Regions from separate parts of the Paenarthrobacter sp. Y-19 genome, predicted to be linked through region 3. Evidence: riboswitches for the same ligand, from Rfam matches in the RefSeq annotation. Region 3 holds a riboswitch; each other region holds the start of a gene.
What was found. A riboswitch is a leader RNA that binds a small molecule or an ion and turns the genes downstream of it on or off. The one in region 3 is predicted to bind glycine.

Region 1: another riboswitch for glycine. It lies ahead of gcvP (aminomethyl-transferring glycine dehydrogenase); the one in region 3 lies ahead of cycA (D-serine/D-alanine/glycine transporter).
Region 2: another riboswitch for glycine. It lies ahead of gcvP (aminomethyl-transferring glycine dehydrogenase); the one in region 3 lies ahead of cycA (D-serine/D-alanine/glycine transporter).

What each region holds. Positions count from the first base shown of each region.
Region 1 covers NZ_CP119414.1:616,342-618,603, reverse strand. The annotation lists gene gcvP (aminomethyl-transferring glycine dehydrogenase) at 1-909, opposite strand, end outside; glycine riboswitch at 1,088-1,185, opposite strand; gene PYR64_RS02950 (TetR/AcrR family transcriptional regulator) at 1,279-1,818, opposite strand; gene PYR64_RS02945 (MFS transporter) at 1,892-2,262, shown strand, end outside.
Region 2 covers NZ_CP119414.1:3,934,040-3,936,301, forward strand. The annotation lists gene gcvP (aminomethyl-transferring glycine dehydrogenase) at 1-1,228, opposite strand, end outside; glycine riboswitch at 1,377-1,475, opposite strand; gene PYR64_RS18465 (PucR family transcriptional regulator) at 1,550-2,262, opposite strand, start outside.
Region 3 covers NZ_CP119414.1:399,213-401,474, forward strand. The annotation lists gene PYR64_RS01965 (FAD/NAD(P)-binding protein) at 1-958, shown strand, start outside; glycine riboswitch at 1,034-1,132, shown strand; gene cycA (D-serine/D-alanine/glycine transporter) at 1,279-2,262, shown strand, end outside.

The DNA.
Region 1 (2,262 bases), 220 kb from region 3:
AACGCCCACCAGGCGGCCCGGCATGGAACGCTCGAGACCCTTCTGGACGGCCATGTAGGCCGCGTGCGGGCCGCCGAAGAAGAGCGGGACACCCAGGCGCTGGGCGGAACCCACGGCGATGTCAGCGCCCTGCTCACCCGGAGGGGTGATGAGCGTCAGGGAAAGGAGGTCGGCGGCAACGGTGACCAGTGCGCCGCGTTCCTTGGCCTCGGCAATGACGGCGGAGTGGTCGAAGACGTGGCCGGAAACACCGGGCTGCTGGAGGACGACGCCGTTGATGGCACCTTCCGGAAGGCCGGCTGAAAGATCGGCAACCTCAACCTCGAAGCCGAGGGCTTCAGCACGGCCCTTGACGATGGCGATGGTCTGCGGGAGGCAGTCTGCGTCGAGCACAGTCTTGCCGTCCTGCACGGCCTTGTTCTTGTTGGCGCGGCGCATCATGAGGACGGCCTCGGCCACGGCGGTTGCTTCGTCAAGCAGCGAGGCGTTGGCGATAGGCAGGCCAACGAGGTCCTGGACCATGGTCTGGAAATTCAGGAGTGCTTCAAGGCGGCCCTGCGAAATTTCAGGCTGGTACGGGGTGTAAGCGGTGTACCAGGCCGGGGACTCAAGGATGTTGCGGCGGATGACCGGCGGCGTGATGGTGTCGTAGTAGCCCTGGCCGATCATCTGGACCGCGGTCTTGTTCTTGGAGGCGAGCTTGCGCAGCTCGGCCAGGACCTCGACTTCGCTCAGCGCGTTCTGCAAGGTGAGGGCGACGTCCTGGCGGATGTCGTTCGGAACGGCAGTGTCGACCAGCGAGTCAACAGAGTCGTAGCCAACGGACTTGAGCATGGTCTCAATGTCGGCCTGGCGGCGGGCGCCGATATGCCGATCGACGAAGGTGGTGGAGGCAGAACTAACCGTCACGAAGGAACTCCAATACTTGGGCGGCGTTTGGGTACGCCACAGCGGCTCGGGTTCCTCCCCGCTCTGTATTGGACCTGAGAGTTTCCGCGTGTTGTCCGCACAACGAATCGCTTGCACCGTCGGTGAGCACAGCATCCCACGTCAATGGCGTGGAGTGCCTGCTGCTTTCCAGAGTTGCCTCGCCGCGGCGGTGCGTGGGCCTGAGAGATTCCTGGGGAGGGTTTGCTCCTACGGCGCCTGCATCACGTGCCTGCAGGACTCTCCCGCCGCAGATCAAAGGCATGTTCAGTTGTCTGTGGGCGCCACGCTGGGCACGCCACAAGGCTTAATTGTCCTACGTGCAAGGCCCTGCGGCAAATGGATGAGCAGTCACTTCCGGAGGCGGTCCAGGACCCCCAGCAGGATTTCGACGTCGGCCTCCCGGCCGGCGTTGCCGGCCCCCTGCCCGCCCTCGAACATCGCGTTGAAATAAAGGCCGTCGCCCATGTAGCTGACGGCCTTGGCGATCTCCGGTCCTACGTCTTCGGCCAGGACATCAAGCCACTGCTGCTGGATTCCTGCGAAGCGCCGCCGCGTTTCCTCATGGGCTACTTCAGCGAGCCTGGTGGCGGCAACGAAGGCCCTGTCCATGGGGGTGTCGGCCCAGAGGGAGGACCGGATGAAGTAGGCGGCGGAACCGTCCGGCGCGGCCTTCATCTGCTCAATGTCCTCCTGCGCCAAATCGTCCAGGCGTTCCAGCAAGGCGCTGATCAGGGCTTCCTTGTTGGGGAAGTGATACAGGAGCCCGCCCTTGGAGACACCGGCCCTCTTGGCGACGGCATCCAGGGTAGCGGCCCGCTCCCCTACCTCGATCAGGAGGGATTCGTAGGCATCCAGGACGGCGTCCCGGGCAACTGGTTTTCGTGGCATGTGTACATCATTCCCTAAAGAATTGCGGGGGTTGAATTTGTAACTATACCGTCTGGACGGTACAGTAAGAGGCATGTTCTCGCCGTCCTCAACCCAAGCACCCCGTGCAGCCGCCCCCTTGACGGGCCCGGCTGCACCGTGGCGCGACTGGACGGCCTTGGCACTGCTGATGTTCCCGGTGCTGCTGGTGGCCGTCGATAACACCGCGCTCACTTTTGCCCTGCCGGAAATCGCCCGTTCCCTGGACGTGGGCGGCATACAGCTCCTGTGGATCGTTGACGCCTACCCGCTGGTGCTCGCTGCGCTCCTGGTCTCCATGGGCAACCTTGGTGACCGGATCGGACGACGCCGGTTGCTTCTGATCGGCAGCACAGGCTTCGCCGCGGTTTCGGCTGCTACGGCATTCGCGCCGTCCGCGGAGTGGCTTATTGCCGGACGCGCTGC
Region 2 (2,262 bases), 1.0 Mb from region 3:
TGCCGCGGGCTTCGGCGGCGGCGATGACCTTGTCCGCCTTGCCGGGGACGCGGACCGTGAGGGTGTCGAAGAAGGAGTCGGCAACGAGCTCGCGACCAGCCTTCTGCAGCGCAGTGGCAAGGGTGCGGGCGTGGCCGTGGACGGTTTCGGCGATCGCCTTCAGGCCTTCAGGGCCGTGGTAGACGGCGTACATCGAAGCGACGATCGCGAGCAATGCCTGTGCCGTGCAGATGTTGGATGTGGCCTTTTCGCGGCGGATGTGCTGCTCGCGGGTCTGCAGCGCGAGGCGGTAGGCGGGGACGCCGGCGTTGTCCTTGGAGACGCCGACGATACGGCCCGGGAGCGTCCGCTCCATGCCTTCACGCACGGCCATGTAGGCCGCGTGCGGGCCGCCGAAGAACAGCGGAACACCGAAGCGCTGCGCAGTTCCGACGGCGACGTCGGCACCTTGTTCGCCCGGGGGCGTGATGAGGGTGAGCGCCAGCAAATCCGCGGCCACGGTGACCAGTGCGCCACGTTCCTTCGCATCGGAAATGACGGCGGAGTGGTCGAAAACCCGGCCCGAAGCACCGGGCTGCTGGAGGACGACGCCGTTGATGTCGCCGTCGGGCAGACCGGCGGAGAGGTCCGTGACCTCCACCTCGAAGCCCAGCGCCTCAGCGCGGCCCTTCACGATGGCGATGGTCTGCGGAAGGAGGTCGGCGTCCAGGACAGTCTTGCCATCCTTGGCCGTCTTGTTCTTGTTGGCCCGGCGCATCAGCAGCACGGCCTCGGCCACGGCGGTGGCTTCATCCAGCAGGGAAGCGTTCGCCACGGGAAGGCCGGTGAGATCCTGCACCATGGTCTGGAAGTTGAGGAGAGCTTCAAGGCGGCCCTGGGAAATTTCCGGCTGGTACGGCGTGTAGGCCGTGTACCACGCGGGAGCTTCCAGGATGTTGCGGCGGATGACCGGGGGCGTGACGGTGTCGTAGTAGCCCTGGCCGATCATCTGGACCGCGGTCTTGTTCTTGGATGCGAGCTTCCGCAGTTCGGCGAGGACCTGCACCTCGGTGAGGGCATCCTGCAGTTTCAGGGCCGTGTCCTGGCGGATGGAATCGGGGACGGCTACGTCCACCAGGCCGTCGACAGAGTCGTAGCCGATGGCCTTGAGCATGGTGTCAACGTCGGCCTGGCGCCGGGCGCCGATGTGCCGGTCCGCGAAAGCGGTGGGGGTTGATTGAACAGTCAAGAGGAACTCCATGATTCAGGCGCCCACTGAGCGCCACGATGATGTGGGTTCCTCCCCGCTCTGTATTGGACCTGAGAGATTCCGCAGGAATGGTTGCCTGCTTGCACCGTCGGTGAGCCCGGTTACCCGAACTGCTTTCCAGAGTTGCCTAACCGCGGCGGTACATGGGCCTGAGAGATTCCTGGGGAGGATTTGCTCCTACGGCGCCTGACTGGATGTACCGGCAGGACTCTCCCGCCGCAGATCAAAAGCGTTGCGTCACGCGAGTGACACGCTTCACACCATAGCGTGGGGTTTCGCAAAAGTGCAAGCAAGCGGCCCCTACCCGTGCATGGCCTCGTGGATCTGAAGGGCGAACCAGAGCTGGGCCACCGTGGAGGTTTCACCCATGTCCAGGCCCGTCAGCTCACCGATTTTCCGGATCCGGTAGATGATGGTTTGCCGGTGCGTGAACAGGGTTGCCGCCGTCTTTTGCCAGGACCGCTGCGAGTCCAAATACGTCCGCAACGTGACAATGAGATCACCTTCCTGGCTCTGCTCGTAGTCGAAAACCGGGCCCAGGAGCCGCCGGACCAACGCGGTCCCTTCCTCGAAACTGGTCAGGCCCAACCAGGACGGGCCCTGGGCATAACGGGCCACACCCAGCTTGTTGGCGCGGGCCGAACCAAGCGCCCAGAGGGATTCCTGCAACGCGCGTTGGATATTCGCAACGGCTGCCGGCGCACTTATCCCGATCGCGGCATCCACACCGGCGCAATGCACCAGGACGTCGTCGGGCACGTCGGCCGGGACCACCACATGGAACCTGTTGTTCCGCTTCAACGACGCCGACGCAACCCCGTGCCGCCACAGTTCGATGTGCACGTTGGCCAGCCTGTCGCCGTCGTCCGCTGTGGACCCGTCCGCAGCCATGGAGGCGAGCAGGAAGCGCTGTGGCGGAACGTCAAAAGCTGCGAGCCGGCTCTCTATCTCGGCCGCGCCCAAGCGCCCGTCCATGGCCTGGAGCAAGAACTCACCCGCTAGGCGGTGCCTGC
Region 3 (2,262 bases):
GCTGCACCGGGACGCGCTGTGGGCCTACTATTCGACGCTGGCCCGGTCCCAGCCGGCCGCGATCAAGGACCCGGCGCAGTTCCTGGCCGACCTCGAAGACGCGCTCCAACCTCATGCCCACACCACGGCAAACTGGGAAAGCGACGTGGAGGTCCTGGTTGAAAAGCATGTGGCGGCATCACGGCGTTTGAACCTGCGCGGGCTCGCGGCGCCGTTGGCAGGCCGGACGTTCGCGTCACGGCGTGACCTGGATGCTGCGATCACCGCGTACCTGGACGACGACGCGCGGCGTTCGGCGCTGGGCGAATCGGACCCCGTGAAGATGGCCATCGGCGCGCTCCACACCGGCCGTGCCATCCTCAAGACCGTTGTAGCCGACGGCGGCATCACCGACGAGTCCTGGCTGGCAGGGCTGCGCGGCTGGTTCGAGTCGTTTGTCGAAGGGTTGGCCAGCGGACCTCCTGCGCTGCGTTCGGAGCAGCTGGCCGCCTTGGCGCGTGCCGGCGTCGTGAGTTTTGTGGGACCGGACCCCAAGTTCAGCGTCGATCGTGGCGCCAAAGTGTTCCGGGCGGCGTCACCCTGGGTCCACGAGGGGCCCGCTGAAGCACGCACCCTGATCGAAGCGATGTCACCCGCCAACAGGGTGGGCATCAACATTTCTCCGCTGCTCGAACAGCTCATGGCCGACGGCCTGGTGCGGACCAAGATCATGATGAGTGTGGAGGGGACGCCCATGCAAACCACCGGCCTGGACGTTGAGCCGCATCCTTACCGTCCCATTGCCGCCAACGGATCCATCACGGAAAACATGTACGTTCTGGGCTTGCAGTTGTCCGCGTCGCAGTGGGGCAATGCCATTGCCGCCGAAGCCCGTCCCCGCTCCGGGCGGGCCTATGCCAGCGGCCAGCGGACCTTGCGCGACGCTGACGAGATCGCCCGCAGCATCCTGGGCCTCTAGCCGTCACAGGCTTGCGTTGCCTGCCAGCCTTCGTTACTGTGTGAGCTGCATCACCCGCAAGGGTGTGCGCGCTTTTGATCTGCGGCGGGAGAGTCCTGCCGGTACATCCCGTCAGGCGCCGTAGGAGCAAACCCTCCCCAGGAATCTCTCAGGCCCATGTACCGCCGCGGCGAGGCAACTCTGGAAAGCAGTCCGGCCATACCGGACTCACCGAAGGTGCAAGCAGGCCCATGCCCGCGGAAACTCTCAGGTCCACGTACAGAGCGGGGAGGAACCCGAATCAATGCGGCACCTTGTGCCGCCTGAACGACGGAGTTCCTTTGACGATTCATCCTTCCGCGAGTGCCGGTTCACCCCATCTCGAACGCCAGCTCAGCAACCGCCACATCCAGCTCATAGCCATCGGTGGAGCGATTGGCACCGGCCTTTTCATGGGCTCGGGAAAGACCATTTCCGCAGCCGGCCCATCCGTCATTTTTGTGTACATGATCATCGGCTTCATGCTGTTCTTCGTCATGCGTGCCATGGGCGAACTGCTCCTCAGCAACCTGAACTACAAGTCCTTCAGCGATTTCGCCGCGGACCTCCTGGGCCCTTGGGCCGGGTTCTTCACCGGCTGGACCTACTGGTTCTGCTGGGTCATTACCGGGATCGCCGACGTGATCGCCATCGCCGGCTATTCCAAGGAATTGTGGCCTTCCCTGCCCTTGTGGGTTCCGGGACTCATCACCATCGGCATTCTCCTGCTCCTGAACCTGGCCACCGTGAAGGCCTTCGGTGAGACGGAGTTCTGGTTCGCGCTCATCAAGATCGTGGCCATCGCTGCGCTCATCATTGTTGGCCTGTTCATGATCTTCAGCGGCTTCGAGTCCGACGCCGGTCCGGCCGGTTTCTCCAACCTGTGGAGCCATGGCGGCTTCTTCCCGAACGAGTTCATGGGCTTCGTGGCCGGTTTCCAGATCGCCGTGTTCGCATTCGTGGGCATCGAACTGGTGGGCACCACCGCTGCCGAAGCCAAGGACCCGGAGAAGAACCTCCCCAAGGCCATCAACTCGATCCCCATCCGGGTTCTCCTGTTCTACGTCGGTGCCCTCATCATCCTCATGTCCGTCACACCGTGGACGCAGTTCGCCGCCGGCCACAGCCCGTTTATCGCGATGTTTTCCCTGGCAGGCCTCGGCGCAGCGGCCACCATCGTCAACCTCGTGGTGCTGACATCGGCCATGTCCTCTGCCAACTCCGGCATCTATTCCACGTCCCGCATGGTGTTTGGTCTCGCCCAGGAGGGCGACGCGCCCAAGGTG